One region of the Paenibacillus sp. cl141a genome, then DNA from elsewhere that is predicted to be linked to it. Evidence: riboswitches for the same ligand, from Rfam matches in the RefSeq annotation. Region 1 holds a riboswitch; each other region holds the start of a gene.

Region 1 (5,457 bases):
TTCCGCTGGGACCCGAAGCTGATTGTATAAGGCCATGCTCTTCTTCAGGTATTGGGGATCCCCATCCAAATGCAGCACCTTGCCCGGCACGTCAAAATATCCTTTATCCGCAAGCTGGCCGCCTTCAATATGCCGCAGGCTGGCCAGTTGACGCTCGCTCTGCTCCTGTCTTTGCTTCTGCAGGCGATCGAGCGACTCATTGGCTTTGATCTGTGCCTGCTTTGTTCGTTCGCTTAAGGTGGGATGCGGGACCGTGACCAGATCATCAACGGGAGCATCGGCCAGTAACCGGAATTCCGTCCCTTTGATGACGATATTGTTATTTTGCCGCATGCCTTCTACCCGGAACGTTACATCGCCGCCGTAGGATTTACGAACGACCAAGTCTCCCAAGTTCATCACAACATCACCCCTACCCTATGGTATGGGCTACTGTGACTATTGGTTCTTGTTCAGCGCCAATTTATCGCGCGGAGGCCATTCGTAAGCTCCAGGGACTCCCGAAAGGCTGCGTCAACGGATATTGGCGCCGAACAGCACGTTGCTAAGCCGCGCATACTCCTCAATGCTAAGCGTCTCTCCGCGCCGTGAAGGCTCGATGCCTGCTTCCTGCAGCAGCTGCTCCAACCGTTCACGTCCCTCACCCGGGAAGAACCGGCTCTTCAGATTGTTGGCAATCGTCTTCCGCCGCTGTGCAAATGAAGCCTGGACCACCTCGAAGAAGAATCGTTCATCTTCCACGCGGACGGGAGGCTGTTCACGGACCGCCAGGCGAATCACGGCAGACTCGACGTTCGGCTGCGGAATGAACACCGTGTGCGGCACGATGCAGACCAGCTTAGGCTCGCTGTAATATTGAACGGCAATGCTGAGACTTCCGTAATCCTTGCTTCCCGGTGCAGCGGCCATCCGTTCGGCTACTTCCTTCTGAATCATCACCACGATGTTCTCCAGCGGCAGCTTCTCCTCCAGCAGCTTCATGAGAATCGGCGTCGTCACGTAATACGGCAGATTGGCAACCACGCTTACCTTCGATACGTCCCCGAAATCCTGACGGAACAGCTCATGAAGATCCACCTTCAGCACATCCCCATGATGAACCCTCACGTTCCCGTAGGGCTCCAGAACTTCCCTTAGGATAGGAATCAGGCGCTGATCGATTTCGACCGCGGTGACGTTTCCTGCCGTCTGCGCCAGCTTCTCCGTCAGTGCACCGATGCCAGGCCCGATCTCGAGCGCGCCCTTGTCTTTATCAAGTCCTGCAGCTTCCACGATTTTATACAAAATATTCTGATCGATGAGAAAGTTCTGGCCCAGACTTTTCTTGAAGGAGAATCCATGGCGTGAGATGATCTCCTTCGTCCGTCTTGGTGTTGATATATCCTCGATCCGACTCATTGGCTAAACGCCCCCTTCTTCCAGCTGTGCAAGTGCAGCCAGAAATTCTTCCCGCGATATTTGAAACATGGCCAATCGTTTGTGGAACTGCTTGCTGTTGCAGTATCCGATGCCCAGCAGATTGCCCATCGCCTTCCGTCTTGCCGCGGCCTCAGGGTGAGCCGATAATCCCGCCTCCAGCAGATCCTCCAAACTGATCAGGCTCTCTCCACCCTCAAAAGACGTGTGAACCCGCTCCAGCGCGCGCCGTATCGCCTCTGGCGAGGCATTCTCCACGCCGATATCCCCTTTCCGGGTAGCATCCGCTTCCGGAATGAAGGCGTGCTTGCAGCCGGGTACGCCCTGATCCACGATTTTGCGGATTCGTTCACCCGCATGGTCAGGGTCCGTCAATATGATAATGCCTCTGCGCTCCTGGGCAAGCGCTATGCGCTTCAGGATTTGTTTGTTGATCGCTGAACCGCCGGTTTCGATCGTATCGGCCTCTACGGCCCGTTTAATGGCAACGGTATCGTCCCTGCCTTCAACGACAATCACTTCTTTAATCATGCGTTCATTCTCTTCCTTCCCAAGCAGAGCAGGCTTGTACAACGTTAAGGTTCAACCCGTTTAGCCTTGATTACTCCGGTCTTAACAAAACAAAAGAAGAGGAAATATTCCTCTTCTTGATCATCATATATTATAAGCTAAATAGTATAGCATTAGAATGGCAAAGTAAATTGGAATTCATGCGTCTAGTTCAATTCAGGTTTAACCGGACCGATCACGTAAACGGTGCGGCCGCTCTTCCGGCCGAAATTCATGGCCGATTTCAACGAATCGTAATAGACATCGATTTTGTTGCCTTTGATGGCGCCGCCCGTATCTTCAGCACGGCGGAAGCCGATGCCCTCGATGTAGACCCACCACCCGATCGGGATGATGTTAGGATCAACGGCGATGGTGCGACCTTCCGTAACGCGAGTGCCGGATGCGGTACGCGTACCGATTCCTTGCTGCTCGGCCGAATACGCCGTCATCGACACGTTGTTCAATACCTTCTTGTATTTAAAATCAACGCCTGCGCGGGAAACCACGTTGTTCTCCACAGCCTTAGCGGTCGTTACTTTTTTCGTGCCGGACAATTTAGCCGGTGTAGCTTTTACATCGGTGGCTGCCGCCTGGACGATAACAGGCTTCTCCACTTTTTTCGTGCCTACGGCAATGATTTTATCCTTCGTTTTGCGTTCAATTTCTTGGGAGACCTTCGTCTTGGAAACCAGCTTGCCATTGTGGTAGACCTTCTCGTAATGGTTCACCATAAGACCAGGCTCGCCTCGCTGAATAACGCGGTTATCACCCTTTTCAAGCGATGGATCGGCCGTCTTGATCACGCGGAATTCGCGGTCTTCCGTTTCCTTAACTTTTTGCTTCGTGACGCGAACGACATGGATATTCATATTGCTGGTCAGCTTCGTGTCTTGCGACGGTTGTACTATATCTTCACCCTGGATCGTAACACCAGCCTCTTTGAGTACATGATCAACTGTATCCTGGGATGTAAATATGGTTTTGGTTTTGCTGCCTACCGTAACGTTGACTGGAATAGCTCTGTCAATAATAATTCGGTCTCCGTCCCGGATCGCGCCGTTCAGGGGCATCGAAATTTGATCTTGGGGACTCAACGTGATCGCTTGCTCATCCAGCAATTCCTGCAGCAACGATCCACGTGTTTCCACCGTAGTGACCCGGCCGTCGACGACAAGCTGAACTTCCTTGCCTGCCTGGTCATGTACAACCAACGATATGAGAAGTGATACCGTAACGGCACCCATGGCGCCGAGCAACATCAGTTGACGCAAATTGTCATGCTTCCATCTCAATGCGTAAGACATGCTGGATGATTGTGATTCATGGGTTTCTTCAGGTTGAAAAATGCCCACTATTCCATCCTCCTTCATAGTCCCGCCGTCTAGGTAAACGCATGAATGCATTTGACGTGACTATAGCAATTTTTCTCACAGGGCGCCCTGCTATCTATCTACACCCTGCGTCAATTCCCGTCTTCCGTCCATCTGCCATCACCTCCTGTTTACCAAGAGTATGATGAACCCTTCTCCATTATTCAAAAATAAAAGAAGCCATTGAAAGAGTACTAGAGGCTCTAACGTGGCTTCCTGATGAATGAAATCATGGAAATGGTATGCACGAGATTTCCCCTCTTATTTCGCTTACGGAGTTAGCTGTCGGGTTCGGACGTAAGAGAGACGCCCTATATCCGGATGCCCGCTCATGGCGAGATCCTTCAAATTCACCCCAAAGACCCGAAAAAGAAATCAAATACAGCTTCGTGCATCCAGACCAGTATGCACCGCAGTATCGGTTCCCCCGTTCTCCAGAATTTCGGAGATTAAGCGAGACGGTTCATGAAATATTCGGCTGCGACCTGCACATCGCAGCTTCTTATCACTGAAAAGATGATATCCTGTTTGTATGCAGGTTGTAAAGCGACATTCAACCACATTTTCTCATGTAAAAGGTTAAAATATTGTAATATCAACGCCTTTTCTGATTAAAAAACTTTAATTAATCGAAAAAGCTCCCTTTTTCATCACTTTTGCTCTCGTTTTCGTTAAATGCCAAATCGTTCCAGCGCATTTTTGGTGGTAATTTGGGCCAATTCCTCATAGGACAACCCTCTAATTTCGGCTGCCGCCTCCGCCACCAATTTTACATATGCGGTCTCATTTCGTTTCCCGCGGAAGGGATGAGGTGTCAGGTAAGGCGCGTCCGTTTCGATCAATAATCGATCAAGCGGAACCTTTGCCAAAACCTCTTTGGGCTGCTTCGCATTCTTGAACGTAATCGGCCCCCCAAACGAGATATGGAATCCCATATCCAGGCACATTTTGGCCGTTTCCCAGCTTCCGGAGAAGGAATGCATGACACCGCCGACCTCGGAGGCTTTTTCTTCACGCAAAATGTTAACGATATCTTCATGCGCATCCCGGTTATGAATGACAATGGGCATGTTCAATTCCCGGGCAAGCCCGATCTGGCGACGAAGCACACGGTGCTGCACTTCCTTGGGGGACGTATCCCAATGATAGTCCAAGCCGATCTCCCCGATTGCCACCACTTTCTCGTGACTGCATAAAGAGGCGATCCAATCCAGGTCCTGATCCTCCATGGTGATCGCATCTACAGGATGCCAGCCTATCGCTGCATATATAAAATCATAAGTCTCCGCCAGCTTCATCGTGGTCGGGATCGTCTCCCGGTTAAATCCGATATTGATCATCCGCGTAACGCCGGCTTCAAGCGCCCGCTGAATTGCAGCTTCCCGGTCTTCGTCGAATTGGGGAGCGTCCATATGAGTGTGCGTGTCGAACAGCATAATATCCACACTCTCCTTCCTGTCGTTTCTATGTCGCCTATTTTCCATTAGTTGGTTGAATGCAAGAGTAATAACGGTGTTGTCCTGTTTTGCCTGATTTAATGCTGTTGTTTGAAAACGTCGGCGATCCTTTCCGGCATTTGACCCAGGAGCGGGCCCACCTTCTCCTCCGGATAATAAAGATGATACCGCCCTTTATGAATGCCGCTGATCGAGCGTACGATATCGGATACCTCCGAGATTTCCCTCAGCTCGTCATGCCGGTCCAGAAGGAGAATCTGTTTCTCGTTAAGCGGCATATCGGAATGAACCTTATCATAAGGAAGATCCGTTGGAAAATCAATCTCCAGGTCATATTCCGGATGCAGCCCCACGGCGCGGAACGCTTGGCGGATCCCGTCGATGGTTTCCAGATCGATGTTGTCGATTTCTACGTATTTGTAGAGCTTCCGGTGCATGAAACGGCCGCATAATTCGCTAAGAAGCGGGTCTTCCTCTTCCGTCCATTGCAGAAAGGCCGTTTGAATCAGGGCTTCATCAAGGCGCAGATATTGATGCACGCCGATATTCCCCAAAAACAGCGCAGGAAGCGGTTCGATCATGAACCGGAAAGCATATCCACGGTCATGCAGCTCCTTGGCCCGGCGAAAGATTTGGCGCAGGATGATTTCGGAGCTTCGGGT
Region 2 (5,457 bases), on a different contig from region 1:
TACGTATCGGTAATATGAAAGCCCGCCTTTTCGTACGCGCGGATCGCGCGTTCATTCCAGGTCATTACCTCCAGGTCGATCTCATTGGCAGGCCGCCTCTGCCTCGCTTCCCGGACAATCGTCTGCATAAACCGTTTACCCATTCCCCGCCCGCACCAATCAGGCCGCATGCCGAGCCCGATCCGCGTAACCTCATGCATCGGAAATAGCTGGGCAAATCCCCATAGCGTCTTCCGTTCATCCAAAATCGAAATGTACTGTTCCCGGCGGATGACCGGATCCCCAAACTCGATCTCAAGCCCTTTCATCTGCTCCCAGGGAAGAAAACCGTAAATGTTATAGGGAGGAGGATAGGTCCAGGCGCATATTTCTTTCGCATGCTCTTCACGCATGACCACCGTGTGAAATGAAATCGGTGCTGCATCCATTGGCAAAGTCCCCCTGTCGTAGTAATTACAAATTAAATTATACCCCATTCCTCGAACATTCTAGCCGCATCAAAAAGCCCGTCCAAGAGAAGTAGGTTTCCTTTGACAGGCAAACGGATATGTATGGGCAGGAGGAGGATAAGACATCGAAGCTTGGGCAGGATTCTCCGGTCGACTTTTCATACTGAACATTGCTCATGATGCGCTCGGCACCTACGTATCGCTGCTCGTAGTAGTCCTCAGCAAGCGGTGGATGACCACGCCCCACTTATTTAATGACAAACTTGTTACTGCGTCCATTCTATCAGACAGCAAGCAAGGGTGGGAATTACTCCTGTTGAGTTTTGCTATTTAATTAATCGCATCGGCTGCCGACGCTGAAAATAAAATCAATATTTTTCCATTATGGTGTTTAATGAAGGGAGAGGAGGGTATATAAAGGGTAGAAGATGCAACGACATGAGGAAGCGATGTGAATTTGCATAATAATTTTCTTTTTTTCTCGAAAAGTGGGAACTTTTTCGTTGTCCCAAACGTTATAAAGGTATACACAGAGCAGACAAAAGAAAAAGCCGCTGGATGAGATCGGCACAATCTCATACGCCCAGGGCTTCTTGTAAAGGATAAATCGATGAAGTTCCAATAATTAATTGTAGTTCACGGCTACAGAGTTGTACGTAGACTGACTCATGACTCGCTTAGCACCTACGTATCGATTGGCGTAATAGCTCTGGCTCAGCGGACTGATAATGACACCGCGCGAGGATGAGGAATGAGCGAATTTGCCGCCCCCAACATAAATACCCACATGAGATACACCTCTGCCGGATGTGTTGAAGAACACGAGATCGCCAGCTTTCAGCTTGCTCTTGGCTACGGCCGTACCGACTTTGTATTGAGCTGCAGACGTGCGCGGCAGGCTTAGACCAAGTTTCTTGTAGATATAGCTGGTGAATCCGGAGCAGTCAAAACCATTCGTTGTGGTTCCACCTGTTTTATAAGAGACACCAATGGCTGGTTTGATTGCAGTATTTAATTTGGAATCGGCGAAAGCGCTTCCGGTCCCTAATGTGAGTGCGAGGGCCAGGCCTAGAGAAACGGCCGTTAACTTCTTTTTCAAAACAAAAAGCTCCTTCCATTGCCTGCGAGGTTAGCTTAAGGGTTCGGTTGAAGGTCCCCTATGATCCCTCTCTTGCGAGATCAATTCACCCAAAACGGATCCCCCGCTTCCCAATCATGGGAATTCGGCTCCTTAAAATGTTGATGAACCCATTCATTGATGTCTGACGTTCCAACATGCTTAACGAAATTACATAGTTCCAGCAAAAAGTTACAGTAAAGATGACAAAGTTGTTACTAACATATTCGTTATTTTAGCAGAGTATTAACAATTTGGCAAATGAGGAAAGCTCATTTTTATACAAAAAAACCTGTCCCCGTCAAGCGGGATCAGGTTTTTTTGTAATTTGGCCATCGGAAAATGTAATATTGAGGAAAAAAGAGTTTCTATTCTTTGTAAAATCAAGTCCGAGAGAGAAATGTGTCGCTTCCGATTACAGCATATTTACGAGCTTGTTCATCATAGGATGGTAACGAAATGTAACGATTAGGCATGCTGCGAGGAAGAATCCCGCCACAAATGGTATTGGGCGGAAATTACCCAAATTTGGAAAAGCCCATTTAGAAAATAAGAGGCTTGCTGAATAATCAAGCCGATCAATCCCGCCCAGAGGAGCGATGCCGAACTCAGGAGCAAAAGAATGACGCAGGCTGATCCGCCAACGGTAAGGGATAACAGCACGGCCGTGCCCAGTCGGCGGAAGAGCGCAAGAACGGAGCTGATCATGCCGGAATTGTCCGTACGGCCGAATTGCATATAGAGCAATAACAGGCGAATCAGATAGGCGTACAGAAACCAGCCGGCTGCATGAGGCAGCGCATGAAGCAGCAGAACCGGCTCATGGATCCCGTTCAGCAGGATCGGAAGGATTTTGGGCAGAATCCAGTATCCGGGCACAAAGGTAAGAACAAGTTCGATCAGATAGAATACCGTAACGGGCTTCCACAGCTTCTGCATGCCGGTGAAGAAGAATAATCCGCGCTCGCCCTTGGCCTCCTGGTGGAGGTTATAGAAGATGCCTGCCCGAATGAGCGGGGTACATACCATCCGGATCAGGAGCAGAGCGGCCAGAAGCCAACCATAGGTATGGACGGTGCCGCTTAACGATAGACTCATCTCGCCCTCGTAGAAGAATAACAGGCGACTAAGCTCGTTAGGGGCAGAATCCGGATACCGCATCAACAGGGGGACGACTGCCGATTTTACAAGCCGGTACAGGCAATATCCCCACAGCATGCGGTACAAGAACAGCAGAATGGAGACGTATAATTGGTCTTTAACACTGATCCACCCTTGGCCTGCATAACTTTTCATGTGCTCCCCCCTCACCATGACAGGCTGCCGAACAACGTCTCCACAAGCTTGGTAATACTGAGATTCCAGCGTGTGACCACCTTCGGATCCATTCCTGCCTTCATATAGTTATTGATGTGTCTATTCTCCAAAACGATGGAGTATTTCGGATCAACCATGGCCCAGGCGAGCGGGGTGCTGTACTCCAAGGTGTACGTAACTTTTCCGTCCTTGCCGCTCCAGGTTCGCTCCACCGTTTTGCCGTCCTCAAAGGCGAACACGATAGGCACATCGGTTATATCTCCGTCCTTGCTCGTAATCTTGACCGTGGATTCATAGAGCGGATGGTCTGACGTGCCTTTATTTTTGGTTTTGATTACATCGATGGCGACGTCGGCCATTTGGCTTCCATATACATATTGGTCAAAATACGATTGCCAGGAGGTTTTGCTTACTTGCTCGACGACTTTCTGAAAATCAGACGTGGTTGGGTGCTTGAACCGGTATTTCTGGGCATAGGTATGCATGATTTTCCCCATCATCTGCGGACCGACCTGCCGTTCAATGCCTTGCAGCACCAGCTTGCCTCTCGTGTAAACATTCAGCGCGTAGTTCTCGTGTGAGCTGTATTTCCAGGACTCCATCTTCAGCGGGGCAGGGGAGGTAATCGATGCTCCTTGAGCAGCGGTGTTGGAGGTAATGCCGTATTCCTTCTCCATCACTCTTTCTTCTGCATAGGTTGCAAAGGCCTCGTCCAGCCACGCTTCCTCAAATTCGTTGCTTGCGATCATTCCGTAAAAATATTGGTGGGCGATCTCGTGAATGACGGTCCGTTCGAGCTCATAACCCGGCGAATCGTTCTTGGCACCGAAGGCCGTGACCAGCGTCGGATATTCCATGCCGCCTGCACCGTTGCCCGACTCCGGCGGGACGACGATGGACAACGTGGAATAAGGATAGGTTCCGTACCATTTACCAAACGAAGCCAGTGCCGACTTGGCGGCATCAAAGTAACGGTCCCTCAGGTCTTTATGGGCCGGATCGAGATACAGCTTGATGCGGACGCCCGGCACGCCCGGTGCCGAAAAGGCCTCCTCGGCCGTGACAAAGTTGGGCGAGGCCGACCAGGCAAAATCATGCACATCATCGGCATAGAATTGATAAATTTTTTCCCCGTTCGACTTTTGGGCAGGCTTAGTCGGGAATCCTGTCGCGGCGACAATGTAATTCTCGGGCACCCGGATGCGAACGCTGTAAATGCCGAAGTTGGAATAGAACTCGGAGTTGCCGTGGTATTGATGAAGATTCCATCCTTCCTCGGCTCTTCCGCGAAGTCCGGTCGGTTCATAGACCGATACCTTAGGAAACCATTGGCCAGCCATAATAAAATTATCGGTGGTGCCCATACGCGCGAATATTTTGGGAAGCTCGACTTCAAATTCCATGTGAATGGTGATGCTCTCCCCGCCCTTGATGGGCTTGGGCAATCTTAGTTTGACTAGGCTGTGGTCCTTGATGTTCCCGTCATCGGGTTGGACGAATTGAAGGCGATGGGTCAGGGCCAGTCCTTCCGTCGTTTTCACATTGGTAATGGTCATGGAGCCGTACCCGTCGTCCGGCATGGGGTCGGAACGAAGCCTGCCGCCCGATTCCTTCATAAAGGTCGTTTCATCGGAAGCAAAGGCATTGGGGTACAGATGAAAGTACAGCTCATTTACGCTTTTTTTGCCTGGATGAGTCCAAGTGAGTGTCTGCTTGCCCTTAAGCTTGTTCTCCTCAGGCTCGTACCGAACATCCATGTGATATTCCACCAGCCGATCGCTTAAGGCCGGAGCGGGAGTATTAGGCTGCACCTTAGGCGGTGAGAGCGGGGCCTTCTCCACGGCAGAGGCAGAGGGCTTGCCCGCATTTGGGGCAAGGACAGACGCTGAGGACCCTGGATTCAGAAATATCGGCATCGATCCTGCAAGCAAACCAAGGGCAAGCAGGGATGATAGAAAGACTTTGGCACGTGGTGGGACCATATTGAACAACCTCCCGTTGACAAGCATCTAGTGCATGTATATGTTTGCTTTTGGGGGATTATTAGTTAAAATAAAATTATTGGGACATGGTTATCAATTTAGCGGCTGATACGTGAGAATCGGCTCTGATATAGGAGGTCGGCAGCAGTGGAGAACGAAGATCAGAAGCAGGGTGCGAAGAAACCCATTGCGTTGAACATTATTAATAGCAAGAGTAAGCATAAAGGGTTTGGATCCGGCTCCATCGATCTGAACAGTTTGTCGCCTGTCATCATCGACAATGGCGAGGCGCGAGTGGATATTGGAGCCATGCATGCAAAGAGCAAGGTGGAGAAGGGCATCCGTTTCAGCATGAACCGGGATGAAGTGCCCAACGGACGCCAGGTGTGGATCGTGTGGGTAGCTGTAGACCGTACCGCGGAAGGACAGCATTATGCAGGCATGACCGCGTGCGAAATGTGGATCGACCATGAAGCCCGGCGCGGCTGGAAAATCCTCGCCGATCATGTAAATAAAATGGATGCGGCGATGAAGCGCAAGATTATTCTGGATGGGCTTGGCGACGTGGAGAAGAAAGCGCTGCGCGAACTTC
Region 3 (5,457 bases), on a different contig from region 1:
TGCCGGCCGAGGGTCGACGAACATGGTTTACGTGACGCTCAGCACAGGCATCGGTTCAGGCATCGTGCTGGATGGCAAGCTGTTTCTGGGCAGCAATTCCTTTGCAGGGGAGCTTGGGCATCATATCATTGATCCCAGCGGTCCGCAGTGCAATTGCGGCAGCCATGGCTGCTGGGAGGTGTTTGCTTCAGGAACGGCCATCGGCCTGGCAGCATCCCAGCGGATGCTTACCCAGACCAGCGTTATTTCTGAACTGGCCGCAGCCGATGGAGGCGTGAACGCCAGGCATGTATTCGAGGCTAAACGTCTTCATGACCCCGTCGCAGTGGAGGTCATCGATCGTGCCGTTTATTACATGGCGCTTGGAATGGTTAACGTCATTCACAGCTTCAACCCCGATCGCATCGTGGTTGGCGGGGGTGTGAGCAGAGCAGGGGAGCTCCTATTCCCGCAGCTGCGGGAAATGACGGATAAGCTCGTCATGCCGTCCTATCTAGGAACGTACGAGATCGTTCCTGCGGGACTGCGGGACGATGTTGGCCTGGTGGGAGCCGCAGCCTTGTTCCAATAGTACATTCGTAAAGAAAAGGCAACAAAAGCCGCCCTTCAAGGGCGGCTTTCTGATTATTTCATGAAGAGAGCGGGAAACGGAGCGATCATATTTGCGTAAGCGAAGTCCGTAACTTGTGACAGGTGATAGGCGTAAACCGTAAGCCGTCATCCGTTTTCACTGGAGTCGAGTTTTTGGTTTCCTATTAGGTTTGTTTGTATCCGACAAACAATAAGCGGTTGCCCGCACTTTCCCGCCCGCCGACGGAAGCCGCCGGCTCCAAACCCGCACGCGAGGCGGCCTGCAGGCTTGGAGCCGGCGGCTTCCGCTATTCCATGTATTTTGATGCGTCGAACGTAATCATGCTCGTATGGTTGGCATGCTCGATCAGTGAGGAGAGCCTGGTCACTTCGCGTTCCTTCTTGCGCGCCTGCGCCTGATAAGCTTCCGGATCGTATAAGGCCACGTTAAACAGCGTTACGGCGCCATCTCCGCTTCCCCGGCCGTTCTGGCGCTCCAGCTTCTTGCGGGAGCCGAGATGGGCAAGTTGTCCGATATCGCTGCGCATTTGTTTGGCGAGCTCGATCGCCTCCATGATGGTCATGTCGGAGCCGTTCCAACTAATGGTCTGCGTCGTGTTGGAGATTGCCATCAGCAGATCCAGCTTTCTGTAATCCGCTGCGGCGGCTTCGATCTCTTCCGTAATGGCATCCACGCTTCGTGCAGGATACTCCGCCGTTTCCCCTTTTTCAATGATCGTGCTGCTGTTGTTCAAGCGTTCCGACATCAATTGATTCATGAGACGGTTGATTGCTGCCCGGACTGCCAAAGCTTCAGCCATCGTGATTTGACTCATAAGCGAAGGATCACCTCTTTGATTTCTTGTCTGAATATGTAAACGTTCCGAACTGCCAAAAAGTTGCATGCCCGTTCATAAAACGTCGCCGGAGGCTCGATGGAGTGTTACATAATTGTCATGAGTATGTGAGATGGCATTATGAAAATACATGAAAATTTTCAGCCTAAACGACATTGATTAACATATAGTGATAGATTTCTAGGATATTATTGACAGCATCCTTGCTTGTATACTATATTAAGAGAAGGTTACAAAATGTTAATGAATTTTGCCGAATTTCGTTTGTGAAAACGGGGGAACCGTCTTGGGTGAATTATTCTTGTACCATAGAGAGTATAGGGAACCTTCAACCGAACCCTTAGCTAACTCCGTAGGCATCGAAGGAGAGAACATATTTTGAAGAAATTTGTCATCACATTGCTTGGGTCTGCAATTATTTTTTCTTCAGGTGCCGTATCAGCCTATGCTGATCAACAACCGAATTTTCAGCATCAAGTGAAGCAATTGGTAGGAACGCCTTATAAATGGGGCGGAACAACGACAAGCGGATTTGATTGCTCCGGATTTATTCTGTATATGTTTAGAAATTTCGACTTGGATCTTCCACGCACTTCCCAGAGTCAGGCTAATGCCGGGGTTCATGTGGATCGCGAGGATCTGAGAGTCGGAGATTTGGTATTCTTCAATACAAGCGGAAGCGGCATTTCCCATGCGGGCGTTTACATTGGAGATGGACAATTTGCGCATGCTTCCAGCAGCAAGGGCGTAAGAATCAGCAAGCTTAGCGACTCCTATTACGAACCGCGTTATGTTACGGCGCGCCGTGTATTGAGTCAAGAGAACTATGCTAAACTGGTAGGAAGCGCGAGCTAATTGGAATACGCAGTTTAGAGTGCGATACATAACCGGAAAGCCTGACAAGAGATGATCTTGTCAGGCTTTCTTTTTTTTTTGAAGATTATAATTGGGGATGCTGCGAAAGGATTCATTAGATTATTCCTTTACGACAGAGGCATTCACGGCGGCTTCCATGCCATTATTATAGGAACGGAACAAGCCCAGACGCCAGAAGGCGGCACCTTTCAGACCATAGCGCTTGGCCAAGCCGAGCTTATCGTCGACGGATGTGGCGGTTTCGCTGCTTAAGCTGATGCCGAGCAGGAGCTTCTGCTTAGGAACGCCTGCCTGAAGTGCCTGCTGAATGGCTTGGTCCACCAGACTGTTGGGTTCAGGAACCTGGGCTTTAGTGCCAACCGGATTGTACTGATACGCCATGACGATGAGATCGTCGGCAAGGGAGGCCAGCGTCTTGTAATCATAGCCTTTATAGGCGCTGTTCAATGGCGGAACCGCTAAGGACAGAGCCATGTCGCTCGGCAATGCCGCTTTCAATTGCTTGACGTAATCATTAAGCAGCTTCTGCTGCTTCACGGCATCCAGTTTAAAACCGAGCCCTTCGAAATCAAGCACCACGCCGCCGAATCCGTTATCCGCCACCGCGGTTGTGATGCCCTCAATGGACTTTTGGCGTAGGCTGCTGTCGCTGAGGACTTTGGTTAATTCGCCGTTTCCGTCCAAAGCGTATACCATCAGGTACGGTTTAATCTCCCGATCCGCTGCATCCGCAACAATCGATTGCGGAGTCACGTCGCCGGCCGGCGCAGGCAGACGATACTCGTCGCCTTGAAGCGTAAACTGACCTTCCCGATCAATGCGGCTCCAGCCGAAGGCGACTGAATTCATGGATGCTACGAGATCCCGCTCTTGGAAAGATTGCAAAGCGTAAAAGGCTCTTAGATGCATTTCGCGCTGCGGCGACACGAGGGAGACCGTGCGAGTCGCCTGATTCCAGCCCACATTGACGCCGAATTGGCTGCTGAACGAGCTGAGCGGAATCAGAACGCGGCCTTCCCGCTGGACAGGGGGAGCGGCCAGCTTCACTTTTTTACCGTTGACGGTTGCGCTCGTGCTTCCCACTTGAAGCAGCACTTCCGTCGTTTGACCTTTCACCTCGCCGATGGCCTTCACCGTTTGCGTCTTGCTGTTCCACGTGATTTGAATGCCGAGCGCCTCACCGACCGTCCGGAACGGCACGTAAGTGACCCCTTTGTCTATCCTGGGAGCTGCATCGAATGTAAGCGCAACGTCATCCAGCTTTACCGAAATGGCAGGCGCAGCATGTACCTGGCCGATATGGGGAGCGGTTCCGAGCAGAGATAAGGCAAGAACGGCAGCGACGGCCGTTTTTCCTATTGGTTTATGCAGCATGCTATTGTTTTCCCTCCAATCCAATAAAATAATAGAATGATTCTCATAGAATATGGAATTTGCTCTAGCATACGCTAGTATAGCAAAATTTTCATAGAGTTCCAATTGCATGATGTCATAGAATCGATAAGAGTAAGCATGTTGATTTTTTAAACTTTCCAGTATAATAATTGAAGGAATTCATACATAACCTGATGATTGTACATTGCATAGGGGGATAAAGGCGTGTTTAAATTCTGGAAAAACAAAAAGGGCGGGAACAGTGAAGGGGAATCGTCACCTCCGGCAGCGGAAGAGAGAAGGGAAGCCGTGCCGGACCGGATCATTGAGCTTTCAGGCCGCGAGGTACAGCGGAGCGTGGCCCCTGTTCTGGGCATGACGGTGCTTGACTTGGCCGAGCGGAATGAGGTGGATTGGAACTCTTTTTGCAAAAGAGGGACATGTGCGCGCTGCCGCTGCATGGTGGTGGAGGGAATCGAGTATTTGTCCGAGCCCAATCTGGCCGAAGAACGGCGCCTGGATCCGGAAGAAATCGAAGAGGGGTACCGTCTCGGATGCCAGAGCAGGATCGAAGCGGTCGGCCCCGTCAAAATCAAGCATGCTCCATACTTTTGACGATATAGAAGGACATACAACTGTAATATATTTAAAAAGCAGGCAGCCGCCCCAATGCGGCTGCCTGCTATGTTGAAAGGAAAACAGACGAAAATTCCTTCACTCCACGGCCATTTTGCTCTGTTCTCGGAACGAGCTTGGCGTTTGACCGGTAATTTTCTTGAATAACATCGAGAAATACTTGTCGTTGCCGTAGCCGACCTGGGAAGCAACCTCATGCACCGGCATTTCGGAATCCGCCAGCAGGCGCTTGGCCTCTTCAATCCGGCGGGATATCAAGTAATTGAAGGGGGAATCGCCGACTTCTTTTTTGAACAGATGGGATAAATAATGCTGGCTGACATACATCGTATCGGCAATGTCTTTGAGGCTGATGCTCTGGGTGTAGTTGGCGTCGATAAAGTGCTTGGTCCGCAGCGCGATTTCATTCTTGCCCTTTAAGGATTGGAATTGGTGTTTAACGTCCACGATGCGATAAATCACGGTAATCAATGACATCAGCAGGTTCGTGCTCAGCGTTTCATATCCCAGTACCTGCGAATCGCATTCGCGGAGGATCTCGGAAAGATAGCTCTCCACTTTATAAGCGTATTTCTCGCAGGATATGACCGGCTCGACATAGGCCGGCAGCAGCATCCCCTGAGGCACCCCTTCAATGTGAAGCGAATCCACGCCGCAATAGATTACCTTGAAAGGCCCATTGGTGATGGATTTCTCCTCATGGGGAATGCCAGGGTTATAGATGGCGACATCGCCTTTGTTAAGCTCATATACTTTACCTGCTATGGTGAATTCTCCGCGTCCTTCAACCACAAAGATGATCTCGCAGAAATCGTGGATTTGCGGCGGGCCATAAAAGAAGTCCTCGTCCACGACCTGGCCGGCAAAGAGCAGCTGCGGATTTTTGATGAAGCGGAAGTGATCGCTTTTACTATGCGAGATTTCGATTTTTGGCACGGTCTCGTCCCTCCTGAAAGCAGCATCCTTTTCCTATTATAATGCATATTGCTCCTCGATGCCGAAATCGTTTGCAACCCGCTTACGCATAGGTACACTGTCTTGCTGAAATTGGAGACCGATATAACAAAATAGTGGGTTATCCTCGAGCCCGAATCAACTTACAATGATGTCATAATCTTTATAGGGAGGCGTGACATACATGACA

The links. A riboswitch is a leader RNA that binds a small molecule or an ion and turns the genes downstream of it on or off. The one in region 1 is predicted to bind cyclic di-AMP.
Region 2: it holds a riboswitch for cyclic di-AMP, as region 1 does, so the genes downstream of both, BMX45_RS30260 (C40 family peptidase) here and BMX45_RS29830 (3D domain-containing protein) in region 1, are expected to answer to the same signal.
Region 3: it holds a riboswitch for cyclic di-AMP, as region 1 does, so the genes downstream of both, BMX45_RS02820 (C40 family peptidase) here and BMX45_RS29830 (3D domain-containing protein) in region 1, are expected to answer to the same signal.

Annotation. Positions count from the first base shown of each region.
Region 1 covers NZ_FNZO01000019.1:11,578-17,034, reverse strand. Annotated here, with positions in the region: gene yabG (sporulation peptidase YabG) at 1-399, opposite strand, end outside; gene rsmA (16S rRNA (adenine(1518)-N(6)/adenine(1519)-N(6))-dimethyltransferase RsmA) at 514-1,398, opposite strand; gene rnmV (ribonuclease M5) at 1,402-1,947, opposite strand; gene BMX45_RS29830 (3D domain-containing protein) at 2,133-3,320, opposite strand; cyclic di-AMP (ydaO/yuaA leader) riboswitch at 3,590-3,804, opposite strand; gene BMX45_RS29825 (TatD family hydrolase) at 4,010-4,777, opposite strand; gene BMX45_RS29820 (HD domain-containing protein) at 4,873-5,457, opposite strand, start outside.
Region 2 covers NZ_FNZO01000020.1:34,853-40,309, reverse strand. Annotated here, with positions in the region: gene BMX45_RS30265 (GNAT family N-acetyltransferase) at 1-428, opposite strand, end outside; gene BMX45_RS30260 (C40 family peptidase) at 1,075-1,548, opposite strand; cyclic di-AMP (ydaO/yuaA leader) riboswitch at 1,553-1,688, opposite strand; gene BMX45_RS30255 (hypothetical protein) at 2,035-2,862, opposite strand; gene BMX45_RS30250 (M1 family metallopeptidase) at 2,874-4,865, opposite strand; gene BMX45_RS30245 (YwhD family protein) at 5,013-5,457, shown strand, end outside.
Region 3 covers NZ_FNZO01000001.1:591,428-596,884, forward strand. Annotated here, with positions in the region: gene BMX45_RS02810 (ROK family protein) at 1-571, shown strand, start outside; gene BMX45_RS02815 (hypothetical protein) at 879-1,406, opposite strand; cyclic di-AMP (ydaO/yuaA leader) riboswitch at 1,669-1,802, shown strand; gene BMX45_RS02820 (C40 family peptidase) at 1,806-2,282, shown strand; gene BMX45_RS02825 (stalk domain-containing protein) at 2,403-3,677, opposite strand; gene BMX45_RS02830 (2Fe-2S iron-sulfur cluster-binding protein) at 3,903-4,292, shown strand; gene BMX45_RS02835 (AraC family transcriptional regulator) at 4,392-5,249, opposite strand; gene BMX45_RS02840 (L-fucose isomerase) at 5,452-5,457, shown strand, end outside.